DNA from 2 places in the Lactococcus cremoris subsp. cremoris KW2 genome. Region 2 is predicted to be linked to the other one. Evidence: predicted binding sites of a transcription regulator. Region 2 holds the regulator's gene; the other holds the start of a gene.

Region 1 (9,030 bases), 430 kb from region 2:
TATCAAGTGCTTTTACGATGTGCATGATTTTAGCTTCATGGAAAGAGTGCGTTTGAAATTCTAGTAAACAGGCATCATAAACACGTTTTCGTTTTTCGTCAGAAAGACTAAAATAGGTTGATTTTGGCATTTTTTCTCCAATCATTCAATTTATGACACTGTGTCATTTATTTAATTCTAACAAATAAAATTCTTAACTTCAATAATTTGAATTTATATTGAAAAAAACTACTGACAGACCTGTCAGTAGTTTTACTTTTAAGTTTTTTGATAAATTAATTTACTGACAGATATTAATCAGCAAAATATTTAGGATAATTTATTTGGCTAAGTCTCTTTCAAGAGCTAATCTTTGAACTTTCATTGTTGCAGTACGTGGAATTTCATCATAAGCCATGAGAATAGGTTCATTTAAAAATGGTAAGTCAACAATTGAAGCCCACCAAGCTGACCAATCCATTTCAGCATTGTCAGCCAAGGCCAAGATAGGTTGTGGTTTTCCAGATTTATCGCGAATAATCACAACTTCATCTAAAAAATCATGTTGATCTAAAAGGATGTCTTCAATTGCTAAATTTGATTCAATTTTATCAATTAAATCGACTTGACGGTCATGGAGAAAAAGATTTCCTTCTTCATTCATTAGGCCCCAATCGCCAGTATCCCACCAGTCGCCATAGACTTCTTTGTTGAAACGATCCTCTTCTTTGTAGTAAGTCAAAGCACGTCCTTTAGAAAGGAAATGAATTCTTCCAGGAATGCCTACAGGGCATTCATTTCCATTTTCGTCAGCAATACGTGCCTTAGAAAGACCAGGCATACCAATTCCCATTTCACGAGCATCAGTATCTGCTAGGGTTGATAAACGGTGCTTTTTCCAAATCATTGGACCGCATTCTGACTGACCATAGATTTGTAAAAACACTGGATTGTCGTGTTTAGAGGCTGATAAGAAAGTATGCATTGTTTCTTTATTAATCGCATCAAAAGTTGAATGAAGATAGCGAATCGAAGAAAAAATTTCAGGTTCCTGCTTCGCAAGATTCGCCAAGCGAACAAAGTCATTAGGGTGAGTTTCAAAAGCATAAGGCTGATGTTTAGAAAATAGATTGACAAGATTAATTCTTGATAAATCATTAAGTGGCATTAGGCCAAAACCAAAGGTCATGGCAGATGAAACGCCAATATTGAAACGAGAATGAACGGGCGAAATGTGGAAAGCCAAAATTTCTTCTTTATCAGGCATCCAATCCATGACCGTTCTTTGAAGCACCCAACGCCAGCCCATAGAATTGGCAGAGTGGGCAATCAATTTCGGAACACCAGTTGTTCCAGAAGTATGAGTGAGATAAGCAATCTCGTCATTATCCAGTTGCTGACTATCAACAAGATGACTTGGTTTTTGCGAAGCAAATTTGCTGACAGAAAGTTTTTTAGAATTCTTAAGATTTTTCATCTCTGTCACAGTCTGGTCAGTCACTTGGTCATAAATGAGCCAAGGGTCATCTAAACGACCAGCCAAAATATCCATTGTTTCAGCAGGGAGGTGGTAAGAAATCATCGCTGGAACTGCACCAAGATAAGAAACAGCTACGGCAAGAAGATAGGTATCAAAAGCACTTGATTTAAAAATAATGACTTTGTCAGATTTTTTGATTCCTAGTTCCGATAAAAGACTTGCCTTATCAACAATTGCTTGATGGGTCTTTTGGTAAGTTGTTTCCAGAGCTAATTCAGGGAAGGCACCAACAGTTTGGTCAAAAATAATTGGGCTATCAGGAAATTGTTCCGCTGATTTTTTAAAGTTTAGATACAGGTTTAGGGGTTCATGTTTGAATTTCAAAAATAGTCTCCTCAAGTTAATAAGTTTATTATATCACAAAGTATTATTTAGACCAACTTCCTTCAAAAAACTTTTCGTTAAGGCTTTGAAATAAAATAATGAGAAAAAAATAGGAAAATCTGCTACAATTAGAAGGAGAAGAAGAGGATTTAAATCCTTTTTTATTAGGAAAAGAAGGGATAGATAGGCTGATATGATAAAAAATTATGAACTATCCAATGAAAAAAAATTGATCTCAACTTCTGAGATGAAGAATTTCACTTATGTCCTCAATCCAACACGTGAAGAAATTGGGAATATCTCAGAACACTATGATTTTCCTTTTGACTATCTATCTGGAATTTTAGATGACTATGAAAATGCCCGTTTTGAAACAGATGATAATGACAACAATCTGATTCTTTTGCAATATCCCGCCTTGTCCAACTATGGAGAAGTGGCTACTTTTCCATATTCTTTGGTTTGGACTAAGAATGAATCGGTTATTTTGGCCCTTAACCATGAAATTGATAATGGTCTCATTTTTGAACGAGAATATGATTATAAACGCTATAAACACCAACTGATTTTTCAAGTGATGTACCAAATGACTCATACTTTTCATGATTATTTGAGAGACTTTAGAACAAGGCGCCGCCGGCTTGAAGTTGGTATCAAAAATTCAACAAAAAATGACCAAATTGTTGACTTAATTGCCATTCAAGCAAGTTTGATTTATTTTGAAGATGCGCTGCACAATAATATGCAAGTTCTTCAAAATTTTATTGATTACTTACGAGAAGATGATGAAGATGGTTTTGCCGAAAAAATCTATGATATTTTTGTCGAAACAGACCAAGCTTATACAGAAACCAAGATTCAGCTCAAGTTACTAGAAAATCTCCGAGATTTGTTCTCAAACATTGTCTCTAATAATTTGAATATCGTCATGAAAATTATGACCTCAGCAACATTTGTTCTAGGTATTCCGGCGGTTATTGTCGGCTTTTATGGAATGAATGTTCCGATTCCTGGTCAAAATTTTAATTGGATGGTCTGGCTCATTTTGGTGCTTGGAATTTTATTATGTGTTTGGGTTACTTGGTGGCTACACAAAAAAGATATGTTATGAATGGAGAAAATTTCTCCATTTTTTTCATCTTTGTGAAAAAATTAATTAGTGATAATAAATCATGAAGCTAGCAATGTTTGTCAAAGTTATTTTGTGAATTAATTATGAAAACGTTTTAAAAAAGTATAACAGATATTAAAATAATTGAAACTGTATTAGTAAAGAATCTGTAATTTCTCTTGAATTCTGTTTGCTATTATCAAACTGTATGATATAATGAAGTTGTAATTTGAAACAGAAAGAACAAAGGAGATTTCAAAATGAAAACCGAAGTTACGGAAAATATCTTTGAACAAGCTTGGGATGGTTTTAAAGGAACCAACTGGCGCGATAAAGCAAGCGTTACTCGCTTTGTACAAGAAAACTACAAACCATATGATGGTGACGAAAGCTTTCTTGCTGGGCCAACAGAACGTACACTTAAAGTAAAGAAAATTATTGAAGATACAAAAAATCACTACGAAGAAGTAGGATTTCCCTTTGATACTGACCGCGTAACCTCTATTGATAAAATTCCTGCTGGATATATTGATGCTAATGATAAAGAACTTGAACTCATCTATGGGATGCAAAATAGCGAACTTTTCCGCTTAAACTTCATGCCAAGAGGTGGACTTCGTGTTGCTGAAAAGATTTTGACAGAACACGGTCTTTCAGTTGACCCAGGTTTGCATGATGTTTTGTCACAAACAATGACTTCTGTAAATGATGGAATCTTCCGTGCTTATACTTCAGCAATTCGTAAAGCACGTCACGCTCACACTGTAACAGGTTTGCCTGATGCATACTCTCGTGGTCGTATCATCGGGGTATATGCACGTCTTGCTCTTTATGGAGCTGACTACCTTATGAAGGAAAAAGCAAAAGAATGGGATGCAATCACTGAAATTAATGATGATAACATTCGTCTTAAAGAAGAAATTAACATGCAATACCAAGCTTTGCAAGAAGTTGTAAACTTTGGTGCTTTGTATGGTCTTGACGTTTCTCGTCCAGCGATGAACGTAAAAGAAGCAATCCAATGGGTTAATATTGCATACATGGCAGTTTGTCGTGTTATCAATGGTGCTGCAACTTCACTTGGACGTGTGCCAATCGTTCTTGACATCTTTGCAGAACGTGACCTTGCTCGTGGAACATTTACTGAACAAGAAATCCAAGAATTTGTTGATGATTTCGTTTTGAAACTTCGTACAATGAAATTTGCTCGTGCTGCTGCATATGATGAACTTTATTCTGGTGACCCAACATTCATCACAACATCTATGGCTGGTATGGGTAATGACGGACGCCACCGTGTCACTAAAATGGACTACCGTTTCTTGAACACACTTGATACAATCGGAAATGCTCCAGAACCAAACTTGACAGTTCTTTGGGACTCTAAACTTCCATATTCATTCAAACGTTATTCAATGTCTATGAGTCACAAACACTCATCTATCCAATATGAAGGTGTTGAAACAATGGCTAAAGATGGATATGGCGAAATGTCATGTATCTCTTGTTGTGTCTCACCACTTGACCCAGAAAATGAAGAAGGACGTCATAATCTCCAATACTTTGGTGCGCGTGTAAACGTCTTGAAAGCAATGTTGACTGGTTTGAACGGTGGTTACGATGACGTTCATAAAGATTATAAAGTATTCGATATTGAACCTGTTCGTGATGAAATTCTTGACTATGATACAGTTATGGAAAACTTCGACAAATCACTCAACTGGTTAACTGATACTTATGTTGATGCAATGAATATCATTCACTACATGACTGACAAATATAACTATGAAGCAGTTCAAATGGCCTTCTTGCCTACTAAAGTTCGTGCTAACATGGGATTTGGTATCTGTGGTTTTGCAAATACAGTTGATTCACTTTCAGCAATTAAATATGCTAAAGTTAAAACTTTACGTGATGAAAATGGCTACATCTACGATTATGAAGTAGAAGGTGACTTCCCACGTTATGGTGAAGATGATGACCGTGCTGATGATATCGCTAAACTTGTCATGAAAATGTATCATGAAAAATTAGCTTCACACAAACTTTACAAAAATGCTGAAGCTACTGTTTCACTTTTGACAATCACATCTAACGTTGCTTACTCTAAACAAACTGGTAACTCTCCAGTTCATAAAGGAGTATTCCTCAATGAAGATGGTACAGTAAACAAATCTAAACTTGAATTCTTCTCACCAGGTGCTAACCCATCTAACAAAGCTAAAGGTGGATGGTTGCAAAATCTTCGTTCATTAGCTAAATTGGAATTCAAAGATGCAAATGACGGTATTTCATTAACTACTCAAGTTTCTCCTCGTGCACTTGGTAAAACTCGTGATGAACAAGTAGATAACTTGGTTCAAATTCTTGATGGATACTTCACACCAGGAGCTTTGATTAACGGTACTGAATTTGCAGGTCAACACGTTAACTTGAACGTTATGGACCTTAAAGATGTTTACGATAAAATCATGCGTGGTGAAGATGTTATCGTTCGTATCTCTGGATACTGTGTTAACACTAAATACCTCACACCTGAACAAAAACAAGAATTAACTGAACGTGTCTTCCATGAAGTACTTTCAAATGATGATGAAGAAGTAATGCACACTTCAAATATTTAATTCTTAGTATTAAAAAATATAAAGTCTGTCAGTTCTACTGACAGACTTTTTTTCTATAAATTAATTATAATAGTTAAAAACTATTATTTTTAGTTTAAGAAAAATAAAATTTGTGCTAAAATAGATGAATGATAAAGGTAATCGGATTAACAGGCGGAATTGCGAGTGGGAAATCAACGGTGGTTGATTTTTTGATTTCTGAAGGTTATCAAGTGATTGATGCTGACAAAGTTGTCCGTCAGCTGCAAGAACCTGATGGGAAACTTTTTAATGCAATAATGGAAACTTTCGGTTCAGATTTTACTGACAAAAATGGGAAATTAAACCGAGCAAAATTGAGTGCTTTAGTTTTTTCTGACCCAAATCAACGTCAAAAATTGTCGAATTTACAAGACGAGATTATTCGTAAAGAATTATATGCTAGACGTGACCAGCTGATAAAAGAGCTCAGTGAAAAGTCTGTCAGTAACAGCTTTGATACAGAAGCGCAACCAAAAAATTCGTCAGTAAATCAAATCATATTTATGGATATTCCATTATTATTAGAATATCATTATGAAGGTTTTGATGAAATTTGGTTAGTTGCGATACCTGAAAATTTACAAATTGAAAGATTAATGGCAAGAAATAGCTTTACAGAAGAAGAAGCTAAAAAACGAATTTCTTCACAAATGTCATTGTCAGAAAAGAAAAAATATGCAGATATAATTTTAGATAATTCTGGAACCATTGATGCACTAAAGAAACAAATCCAGCAAGAATTGGCTAGGATAATCAAAGAGAAATAGGGGTGAATCACACGAAAACAGTTAATTGGAAAAGGAATTTATTTATAACATGGATTGGCTGCTTTTTTGTAGGCTCTTCATTTTCATTAGTGATGCCCTTTTTGCCTTTGTACATACAAGGATTGGGCGTAAGTGGTGGGAATGTTGAACTTTACTCAGGGTTAGCTTTTTCTTTGCCAGCATTAGCTTCTGGTCTTGTTGCCCCGATTTGGGGACGTTTAGCTGATGAACATGGTCGTAAAGTGATGATGGTAAGAGCTAGTATCGTCATGACTTTGACCATGGGAGGAATCGCATTTGTTCCCAATGTTTGGTGGTTACTTGGCCTTCGCCTACTGATGGGATTTTTCTCAGGCTATATTCCTAACTCGACTGCCATGATTGCCTCACAAGCTCCAAAAGATAAATCAGGCTATGCACTTGGAACCTTAGCTACTGCAATGGTTTCTGGAACATTGATTGGGCCATCACTTGGTGGATTATTAGCCGAGTGGTTTGGAATGGCAAATGTCTTTTTGATTGTAGGGGCTTTATTAGCACTAGCAACTTTACTGACTATCTTTTTTGTTCATGAAAACTTTGAGCCGATTGCAAAAGGTGAAATGTTGTCTAGCAGGGAAATTATTAATAAAGTAAGTAATAAACAAATTCTTTTTGGTTTATTGGTTACAACATTTATTATTCAAATCACCTCACAATCTATTGAACCATTTGTCACTTTATATATTAAAACGCTGACAACAAGCACTAATAATCTGATGTTTATTTCAGGTCTAATTGTCTCTGCAGTTGGCTTATCAGCAATGATGTCCTCAAGTTTTTTGGGTCGTTTAGGTGATAAATATGGATCACATCGATTGATCTTGATTGGTTTGGTTTTCACATTTGTTATTTACTTGCCAATGGCTTTTGTGCAAAGTCCATTACAACTTGGAATTTTAAGATTCCTTCTTGGTTTTGGTACGGGGGCTTTGATGCCGTCAGTAAATTCTCTACTTTCAAAAATTACGCCAAAAGAAGGAGTTAGTCGAATTTTTGCTTATGCACAAATGTGCTCAAATCTCGGAATGGTCACCGGTCCCTTGGTTGGTTCAGCCATTGCTGGGTACATTAGTTATCGAGCAGCCATTGTCGGGACAAGCCTATTTGTCATTGTCAATATCATCTGGTCATTTATTAACTTCCGAAAATATTTACGGAAACGGAGTATTATGGAATGAGAGTTAAAATTACATTAATTTGTAGTTCTTGTGGAAATAAAAACTATATTAGCAGCAAAAATAAGGCCACACATCCAGAAAAAGTGGAAACTATGAAATTTTGTCCGAAAGAACGAATTGTTACACTTCATCGAGAAGGCTAAAAAGCAAGATATTTCTTGCTTTTTTTGTTTAAAATAAGTTTTAAGTATATACAGTCATTAAGAATTGTGATAATATTATATAATAAACTAAACAATATTTCATTAGAGGTATTTTATGCAAAAAAAGACATCTCTCCTTTTTATTCCTTTTAATAGTAGCTAAAAAGATTACCAGTAAATATATTTATTATAATTTTGTGACACTATCCAACAGAGTCACTGACAGAGCTGTAAATTAATAAATTTCCTCATACAAAAAAATAGAGTAAATGATAATAAAAATTTCTCTTGCTGGTCATTAACTTATGGTCGCTTTGAATATCTTTATAAATTATTCAACTCATGCTATAATAATATGAATGAGGAAAAAAAGATAATGAATTTGAATAAGAATAATTTTTTAAACTACTCTATATTAATTCCATACCTAATTCTTGCAGGAATTGGGATAGTAATGGTATTTTCAACTACGGTTCCTGACCAATTGCAAAAAGGCTTAAATCCTTATAAATTGGTAATTAACCAAACGGCATTTGTACTGTTGAGTATTATTATGATTGCAGTGATTTACCGTCTGAAACTTAGAGCGCTCAAAAATAGAAAAATGATAGGAATAATTATGGTTATTTTAATTCTGTCATTAGTTTTCTGTAGAATAATGCCCTCGAGTTTTGCACTGACAGCTCCCGTTAATGGAGCCAGAGGCTGGATTCATATTCCAGGAATTGGGACGGTACAGCCGGCAGAATTTGCCAAGGTTTTCATTATTTGGTATTTAGCGTCAGTTTTTTCAACAAAGCAAGAAGAAATTGAAAAAAATGATATTAATGAAATTTTTAAAGGAAAAACTCTAACTCAAAAGCTTTTTGGGGGTTGGAGATTACCAGTTGTTGCAATATTGCTAGTCGACCTTATTATGCCTGACCTCGGGAATACTATGATTATTGGTGCGGTTGCATTGATAATGATCGGTGCAAGTGGGATTTCTTGGCGTTGGTATTCTGGCTATTCCAGATTAATTTTATCTCTGATGGTCATTTTCCTAGGTTTTCTTTTTATTGTAGGTGGGGATATTATTCCTAGTTTTTTACCAATTGCCTATATCAATAAACGATTTGAAGCCTTTGTTAATCCCTTTACTGATTTGGCCAATTCAGGTCACCAGTTAGCTAATTCCTACTACGCTGTTGTAAATGGCGGTTGGACAGGACGTGGCCTAGGAAATTCGATTCAAAAAAATGGATTTTTACCAGAAGCTCAAACCGACTTTATTTTTCCAATTGTAGTAGAAGAATTGGGAA
Region 2 (9,030 bases):
ATGTTATCTTTTGGTATAGCTCAGAAACGGCCAAAAATGGGAATAAAGTAGAATTATGGTTAAACATAAATATTGTTGTAAAATCAATGATAAGGGCGATATTAGTCATTGTCGCTGTCATGATTATTCTCTTTTTTATCGCTCTAATTTTAATTCGAAAGGCCGCAAATACAATTAGCCAGCCTTTGACTGATATGATGTTAGCGACTGATGAAAAAGAAGTTAAACAATTACCAGTCAGTAAAAATCCAATTGAGGTTCGTCAGCTAAGTCAAAGTTTTAATCGCTTATTAAACAGATTAAATCAAAAAATTGAGAATGAGCAGCAGTTTGTTTCGGATGCTTCACATGAACTGAGGACGCCCGTTGCTGCAATTCGTGGACATGTCACTTTATTAAAAAGAAGATGGCATGAGCATCCCGAAATTATTGATGACTCACTTTCTTATATTGATGAAGAGTCCCTGAGAATGAAAGGGCTCATTGAAAATTTACTGACAATTTCTCGGGGAAATCATTTGGAAGTAAATAAAGAAAAATTTAACTTGACTGAATTTACTGACAAAGTGGTCAGTGAAATTCAACCTGCTTTGAGCCAAAAAATTACATTTAATGGAAAAAGCGAGATTTTTGTCAGGGCTGATAAAATGTCACTTTATAAAATCATCATTGTTTTTATTGAAAATGCTGGAAAATATTCACCCCAAGATTCAGAAATTAAAGTAAAAATTAGTTCTGAAAATCATCAAGTTGAGCTGCAAGTTGCTGATGAAGGAGTGGGTATTCCAGAAGAAGAAAAAATTAATATTTTTGAACGATTTTATCGCATTGATAAATCCCGTTCAAGTGAAATTCCTGGCACAGGTCTTGGGCTTGCGATTGCTAAACAATATGCGCAATTAAACCATGCTGAAGTCTTTGTCACAAACAATACTCCGAAAGGATCAATTTTTCATCTCCTCATGGAGTCTATAGAAAACTAAACTTATATTATGAATAAAAAAAATTACTATATTTTGGGTACTTTGACGACCCTCGCCTTTTTAATTTTAACTGTACTTGTGAAAATATATTATACACACGCTCCTCTCCCGTTTGATTCTCCGATTCAAAACTGGGCTTTTCACTTACAAAGTTCTTCGGGACTCACATTCTTTTTTTCTCACATGACAAATATTTTTGGGGATAAGGGTGGTATAATTGTAGCCGTCTTACTTGCTTTGGTTCTCTATTTGATATTTAAAGAAAAGAAAGCAACGATTTGGTTTGCTACAATGGTCATATCAAGTTTGCTTATCAACACAGCGATTAAGATGATTATTGGGCGTGACCGTCCAGAAATTCATCGTCTAGCTGCTTTTGCGAATGAAGCTGGAAAAAGTTTTCCGAGTGGTCACTCTATATTTGCAACAATTATTTTTGGAAGTATTTTCTTTATTTGTCTTAGAAAATTAAAAAATAAATCTTCTAAGATTGCCTTAGGAATTCTCTGCTTGATATTGATTGCAACAGTCATGTTTTCAAGAATTTTTGTAGGGGTCCATTATCCGAGTGATACAATTGGTGGTTTCCTAGAAGGAATGAGTCTATTGTTGTTCACTTATCCGACATTTATTAAATACCAAGAAGCAGCTAAAAAAGCCAATTAATTATTAATTGGCTTTTATTATTGTTGCAATTCAGATTATACCAATTTTCGTTTCTTAGATAAAATTAGATTATTTTTCCTTGACATGAACCGAAAAGTGTATTATAATGCTATTTATAAATAAAAAATTAGAAAATAATTAACTATACCAATTTAATTGGTGAGTTAAGTGGAGCTTTATTATGTGTGGGATTGTTGGTGTTGTAGGTAGCAAAAATGCAACTGATATTTTGATGCAAGGACTTGAAAAACTCGAATATCGTGGATACGATTCAGCAGGAATTTTTGTAAATGGTCAAAAAACGGCTGCAAAATTAGTTAAATCAGTGGGACGTATTGCAGATTTAAGAGCTAAGCTTGGGATTGATGTTTCGGGGACAAGTGGGATTGGACATACCCGTTGGGCAACTCATGGAAAACCAACAGAAGACAACGCTCATCCTCATACTTCAAGTTCTGGTCGTTTCGTTTTGGTTCATAATGGGGTCATTGAAAACTTTGTAGAACTTAAAAATGAATTTTTGATGAATGACAGCTTTAAAGGACAAACTGATACTGAAATTGCTGTTCACTTAATTGCTAAGTTTGTAGAAGAAGAAAATTTGACAACTCTTGAAGCGTTCAAAAAAGCTTTGAAATTAATTCAAGGATCATATGCTTTCGCGCTCATGGACAGAGAAGATGCAGATTTAATCTATGTAGCAAAAAATAAATCTCCACTCCTCATTGGACTTGGCGATGGTTATAATATGGTTTGTTCAGACGCAATGGCAATGATTCGTGAAACATCAGAATTTATGGAAATTCATGATAAAGAGCTAGTTGTTTTGACAAAAGATAAGGTTGAAGTGATGGACTATGAAGGTCAAATAATTTCACGCGATTCTTATACTGCTGAACTTGATTTGTCAGATATTGGAAAAGGAACTTATCCATTCTATATGCTTAAAGAGATTGATGAACAACCAGCTGTCATGCGTAAACTGATTGCGACTTATACCAATGGAGATGGCACGATGAAAGTTGATCAAGACATTATCAAAGGTATTCAAGAAGCAGACCGTATCTATATTATTGCTGCTGGTACCTCTTATCATGCTGGTTTTGGTGCGAAAATGATGCTTGAAGCACTTACGGATACTCCTGTTGAACTTGGTCTTGCATCAGAGTGGGGCTATGATATGCCATTATTGAGCAAAAAACCATTCTTTATCTTCCTTTCACAATCTGGGGAAACAGCAGATAGTCGCCAAGTTTTAGTAAAAGTAAATGAATTAGGACTTCCTAGCTTAACTGTTACAAATGTTCCGGGCTCTACCTTGTCTCGCGAAGCGACTTACACAATGTTAATTGGAGCTGGTCCTGAAATTGCGGTAGCTTCAACAAAAGCTTATACTGGTCAGATTGCAACTTTGGCTTTTCTTGCCAAGGCAGTTGGGGAAGCAGAGGGTCAAGCAAAAGCTAAAGACTTTGATTTGGTTAAAGAACTCTCTTTAGTGGCTCAATCTATTGAGTCTACTTTATCTGAAAAAGATGAGATTGCGGCTATTGTATCAGAACTATTACCAACAACGCGCAGCGCCTTTTATATTGGTCGTAAACAAGACTATTATGTTGCAATGGAAGCTTCGCTTAAATTAAAAGAAATTTCTTATATCCAATGTGAAGGATTTGCAGCTGGAGAATTAAAACATGGAACGATTTCATTGATTGAAAAAGGGACTCCAGTTCTTGCTTTGATTTCTAATAATGAAGAAGTAGCAGCCCATACTCGTGGTAATGTGATGGAAACTGTGGCGCGTGGTGCCTCAGCAATTACAATCGTTGAAGAAGGAGTGGCACGTGAAGATGATACAATTGTAATCAATCAAGTTCACCCTTATTTGTCAGCAATTTCAATGGTTATCCCAACACAATTGATTGCTTACTATGCCTCAATGCAACGTGGTCTTGACGTTGATAAACCCCGTAATTTGGCTAAAGCAGTAACAGTAGAATAAAAATTTACTGACAGAAAGGTCAGTAATAAAATATAAAAAAGTTCTGATTCTGTCAGAACTTTTTTATATTTTTTTAATTTGTCAGTGACAAACGATTTGTTTTTTCGTATAAGTAAGTATGTACGAATTAAAAGAGAAATCTTATCCAATGCAACCAAGAGAGCGTTTAGAACTTTTAGGTGAAGAGTATTTGTCTGATGTTGAGTTACTTGCAATATTATTGCGGACGGGTCGGAAAAAATACTCATCATTAAATTTAGCTTTAGAACTTTTGCAACATTTTGGGACATTGGATAATTTTCGCAAAGCATCTATTAGTGAACTCAAGGAGATTTCGGGTATTGGGCAAACAAAAGCTATTGAATTACGAGCAATGATTGAACTTGGAAAAAGAATACAAACGACAACCAGAAAACGTTATGGCCAAGTTTTAAGTTCAAAAGAATATGGCATGAGTCTTGCTTTTGAAATGCAAAATTTTGAGCAAGAACATCTTACTGCGACCTATTTAGATGGACAAAATCAGATTATTGAGAAGAAAACTATTTTTATCGGAGCAGTTAATCATGCAACTGCTAGTCCTCGAGAGATCCTTTACCATGCAATAAAAAATCTCTCGGTTGGTTTATTAGTCGCACATAATCACCCTTCGGGCAATTTACAACCCAGTCAAGCAGATAAAATTTTTACAAAAAAATTAAAAAATGCTTGTGATAATATAGGAATTAATTTTATTGATCATATTATTGTGGGAGCGGGGAATTATTATAGTTTTCGAGAGAGAGATAGCAACTTATTTTAGTTGATTAGTCTTAACTTCCAAAATATAATTAATGATTAACTCGATTGAAGATATGCTGGAATTAGTACTAAATAATAAACTAAAATTTGTGAAAAAATTAAAATGATGATGGCTTGAAAATAAAATACCTAAGCACACGAAGGCCTAGGTATCATTAATAGTTTTGATAAAATTTTGCTTGTCTTTTATTCTTCTTGAGCTCCCATGAAGAATAACAAGGTTTGCAATTCTTTAGTTAAATCAATAGATTGGACAACAACATCTGAAGGGACTTTCAAGCGAATAGGTGCAAAGTTAAGAAAGCCTTTGATTCCTGCTTTGACAAGAGTATCAACCACTTCCTGAGCGTTTTCCTTACGAACAGATAGAATGGCTGTTTTTATGTCTGATTTCTTAACATTCTTTTCTAAATCAGAAATATTATAAATTGGAATGCCATCATCTGTTTGAGTCCCAACTAGTGGATTTCCAGAAATATCGTAGGCCTGAGTAATTCTCATTTTATTTCTGTCTTGAAATTGATAATGAAGAAGCGCACGTCCAAGGTTTCCGACCCCAATCAATGCGATATGAGTTTCTTGATCTTGTCCAAGAAGTTCTCCAAAGAAATCACGAAGAACTTTTGTTTCATATCCGTAGCCTCGTCGTCCTAATTCCCCAAAGAGAGAAAAATCACGACGAATTGTGGCAGCATCTACCCCAATTTTTTCAGAAATAAGTTGTGAATTTGTGCGTGTCACATTCTCTTCGACTAGACTTTTGAAAAGTCGATAGTATTGTGGCAACCTTTTTGCAGTTGCTTTTGGTAAGCTTTTGCTTGGTTTATGGTCAGTCATTGTTATACCTCAAAAATGTAATTCATATTTATTAAAACTAATCATGATTAGTTTCTTTGTGATAATTTTATCAAAAATTTGTGAAATTATCAAACAAAAGGAATGAAGAAGAGGACTAAAATGAGTAAAAAATAAAAATTCTTAAAAAAAATTAATTTTACTCTTTTAATTGTGGCGCTTTCATGGTAGAATAGAATTATGAAAAATAGATAGGGAGAAAATATGATTAAAATTTATCTTAGTGGTTCATGCTCGTCTTGTAGAAAAGCTAAAAAATGGTTGAGAAAACGGCATATTGAATTTGAAGAAATTAATTTAACTAAAGACATCATGGAGAAAGATGATTTAATCAAGATTTTGTCCCTCACAGAAAATGGTTTGGAAGATGTCATTGCTACCCGAGGAAAAACTTACTCTGGTTTAAACCATAATTTTGATGAATTGGGCTTAGAGGAGGCTTATAGATTGATTCAAGAAAATCCTCGTCTTCTAAAACGTCCATTAATTTTTGATGAGCAAAGATTATTGATTGGTTTCAATGAGGACGGGATTAGAGCATTTATACCACCTGAAGTTCGTAGAGTAGAATTAAGAGAAAGATTAATCTTAATTTAATAATATTTTTAAAAAACTTATCAAATTTGATAGGTTTTTTTATGACACTATTTGAGAAAACTACAAAATATATCGTTTAAATGCTATAATAGAAGGACTGCTTTTTCTATGAAATATAAGAAAAAAATCAGGGATAAAAAGGTTTAAGATTTAACGAAGAGGATTAATAATAATGATTTTATTGCAAGGAAATGGAATCGCACGAACTTTTGGTGGCGATGTCTTATTTGAAAACATTAGTTTCAGCCTACAAGACCATTCAAGAATAGCTTTAGTTGGACGAAACGGTGCTGGTAAATCAACTTTGCTTAAAATTATTGCTGGGGTTGAAGAAGCAAGTCGTGGAACCATTTCAAAAACAAAAGACTTAAGCATGAATTATTTGGCTCAGGATACTGGCTTAAATTCGCAAAGGACAATTTTTGCCGAAATGTTGTCTGTTTTTGACCAGCTTCGTCAAATGGAAAAGCAATTGCGTCAAATGGAACTGCAAATGGGAGAACTTGGCGCTGATGAATTGACGCTTTTAATGAAGCGCTATGATTCATTGTCAGAAGAATTTCGCATGAAAAACGGCTTTACTTATGAGTCTGAAATTAAGTCAGTTTTAAATGGTTTTCGTTTTGATGAGTCAATGTGGGAACGTGAAATTTCAAGTTTATCAGGTGGACAAAAAACGCGTTTAGCCCTAGCGAAAATGCTTTTAGAAAAACCACAGCTGTTGATTTTGGACGAACCAACTAACCACTTGGATATTGAAACTTTAGCTTGGCTTGAAAATTATCTTAAAAATTATGATGGTAGTTTACTAATTGTCAGCCATGACCGTTACTTTTTGGATAAGGTAGTCAATGAAGTTTTAGAGTTATCAAGAGGCGAGTTGACTCGTTTTTCTGGTAATTACTCACGTTATGTCGAACAACGGGAGCAAAAACTTCTATTAGAACTTAAAAACTTTGAAAAGCAACAAAAAGAAATTGCAAAATTAGAAGACTATGTTGCCAAAAATCTAGTGCGTGCTTCAACGACCAAAATGGCACAATCGCGTCGTAAAAAATTAGAAAAAATGGATCGACTGGATGCGCCAACGAGCGATGACAAATCGGCTCATGTTACTTTCACCCCGGAAAAAACCTCAGGAAATGTTGTCCTGACCGTGTCAGAGGCTACGGTAGGCTATTCAGACAATCGTCTATCTGGACCAATCAATATTGATGAACGCAAAGGGGAATCTTTGGCTATTGTTGGGCCAAACGGTGTGGGTAAAACGACCTTAATCAAATCCATTGTCGGTCAAATCCCTTTTTTGGCTGGCCAAGCAAAATTGGGTGCCAATGTTACCTTGGGATATTATGATCAAGAACAAGGGCGCTTGACGACTTCAAATACCGTTTTGGACGAATTGTGGAATGAACATCGCTTGCTTAATGAAGTGGAAATTCGCAACATGTTAGGTGCCTTTCTTTTTAGCGGTGATGATGTCAAGAAAACAGTGGGAATGCTCTCTGGTGGGGAAAAAGCACGTCTTTTACTTGCAAAATTAGCAATGAATCATGATAATTTCTTAGTCTTAGATGAACCTACGAACCATTTGGATATTGACTCACGTGAAGTTTTAGAAAATGCTTTAATTGATTTTCCTGGAACAATCTTGTTTGTTTCCCATGACCGTTACTTTATTAATCGTGTAGCGACAAAAGTTTTAGAAATCGCTCCAGAGGGAAGTACAGAATTTTTGGGCGATTACGACTATTATGTTGAGAAAAAAGAAGAACAGTTAGCCCAAAGTGATGAATCAGACAATGGGGGACTTGTAGAAAGTCTTGCTCAACAAGATTTTACGGCTCAGAAAGAAGCCCAAAAAAATCGTCGAAAAGTGGAGCGAGAAATTACTTCTTGTGAGGAAAAACTAGCAGAGTTAGAAATAAAAATTGAAACACTTATGCTTCAAATGCAAGAAAATACTTCTGATTTTGTGAAATTAGGTGAATTACAAGCCGAAATTGACCTGCTTAATGATGAAAAAGACGAGACAGAGATGACTCTTTTAGAAGCAATGGAAGAATTAGAAAGTTTGTAAGCATAATAGAGTATTGAGGAAAAGAATAGTGTTTCTATTCTTTTTTTCTAGGCTAATAAATAAACATTGAAAAAACTAAGACTTGCAAATCTCTCTTAAGTTTGTTAAACTAATAAACAATGTAACTTTTAAACTAGTCCAGAGAGGCTAGCAAGGTTGAAATCAGGAAAAACTAATTTTATTTTTACTGACAGGATTTTCTGTCAGTAAAAATGAACTTGTTTTGATACTTTTTACACTTGCTAAGTCTCTTGGCAAGTGTTTTTTATTGCTGACAACTACCACGACTGTGACGTTTGTCATTCATGCTCGAATGGTATTCTGTCAGTTCAATACGACCAAAGGAAGTTATTGAATCGGTAGCTAAATGAACAATCAGCTTTGCTGATGGTTCTGTCAGTTCAATACGACCAAAGGAAGTTATTGAATCGGTAGCTAAATGAACAATCAGCTTTGCTGATGGTTCTGTCAGTAAACTATAAAGGAGAAATCATGTCAATATCAAAAGCCATTGCTGCAGATTTATTAGAAATTAAGGCGGTCAGTCTTTCACCAAGCCAACCTTTTACTTGGGCCTCAGGAATTAAATCACCAATTTATACTGATAATCGAGTGACATTAGCCTATCCAGAAGTTCGTAGTCAAATTGAAGGAGCTTTTGCGGAATTGATTAAAACGGAATTTCCAGAAGTTGAAGTGATTGCTGGAACTGCGACAGCCGGTATTCCCCATGGAGCAATTATTGCTGACTATCTCAAATTACCATTTGCTTATATCCGTAGTAAACCAAAAGACCACGGGGCTGGCAATCAAGTTGAAGGTCGTGTGGCTAAAGGGCAAAAAATGGTTGTAGTTGAAGATTTGATTTCCACTGGAGGTTCTGTCTTAGAAGCGGTCGCGGCCGCAGAACGTGAAGGCGCTGATGTCCTTGGTGTGGTTGCCATTTTCACTTATGAATTAGAAAAAGCGACTAGAAAATTTGCTGACGCCGATGTCAGATTGGCGACACTGACAAATTATTCTGAGTTGATTGAAATTGCTAAAGACAC

The links. The regulator Rex, encoded in region 2, represses fermentation and respiration genes when NADH is low (regulators of the CRP and FNR family bind a similar motif). The targets are predictions, from matches to a motif close to TTGTGAANTANTTCACAA.
Region 1: pflB (formate C-acetyltransferase) is a predicted target of Rex. The motif match lies at 3,046-3,063, and genes of this name have one in related genera.

Annotation. Positions count from the first base shown of each region.
Region 1 is NC_022369.1:593,426-602,455, forward strand. Features, by position in the region: gene KW2_RS03000 (TetR/AcrR family transcriptional regulator) at 1-130, opposite strand, end outside; gene KW2_RS03005 (class I adenylate-forming enzyme family protein) at 320-1,843, opposite strand; gene KW2_RS03010 (magnesium transporter CorA family protein) at 2,037-2,954, shown strand; gene pflB (formate C-acetyltransferase) at 3,215-5,578, shown strand; gene coaE (dephospho-CoA kinase) at 5,707-6,366, shown strand; gene KW2_RS03025 (multidrug efflux MFS transporter) at 6,369-7,586, shown strand; gene rpmG (50S ribosomal protein L33) at 7,583-7,729, shown strand; gene KW2_RS03035 (FtsW/RodA/SpoVE family cell cycle protein) at 8,106-9,030, shown strand, end outside.
Region 2 is NC_022369.1:1,024,899-1,033,928, forward strand. Features, by position in the region: gene KW2_RS04965 (ATP-binding protein) at 1-983, shown strand, start outside; gene KW2_RS04970 (phosphatase PAP2 family protein) at 993-1,649, shown strand; gene glmS (glutamine--fructose-6-phosphate transaminase (isomerizing)) at 1,831-3,648, shown strand; gene radC (RadC family protein) at 3,767-4,450, shown strand; gene KW2_RS04985 (redox-sensing transcriptional repressor Rex) at 4,636-5,286, opposite strand; gene KW2_RS04990 (Spx/MgsR family RNA polymerase-binding regulatory protein) at 5,509-5,901, shown strand; gene KW2_RS04995 (ABC-F family ATP-binding cassette domain-containing protein) at 6,074-7,981, shown strand; gene KW2_RS12105 (hypothetical protein) at 8,144-8,284, opposite strand; gene pyrE (orotate phosphoribosyltransferase) at 8,474-9,030, shown strand, end outside.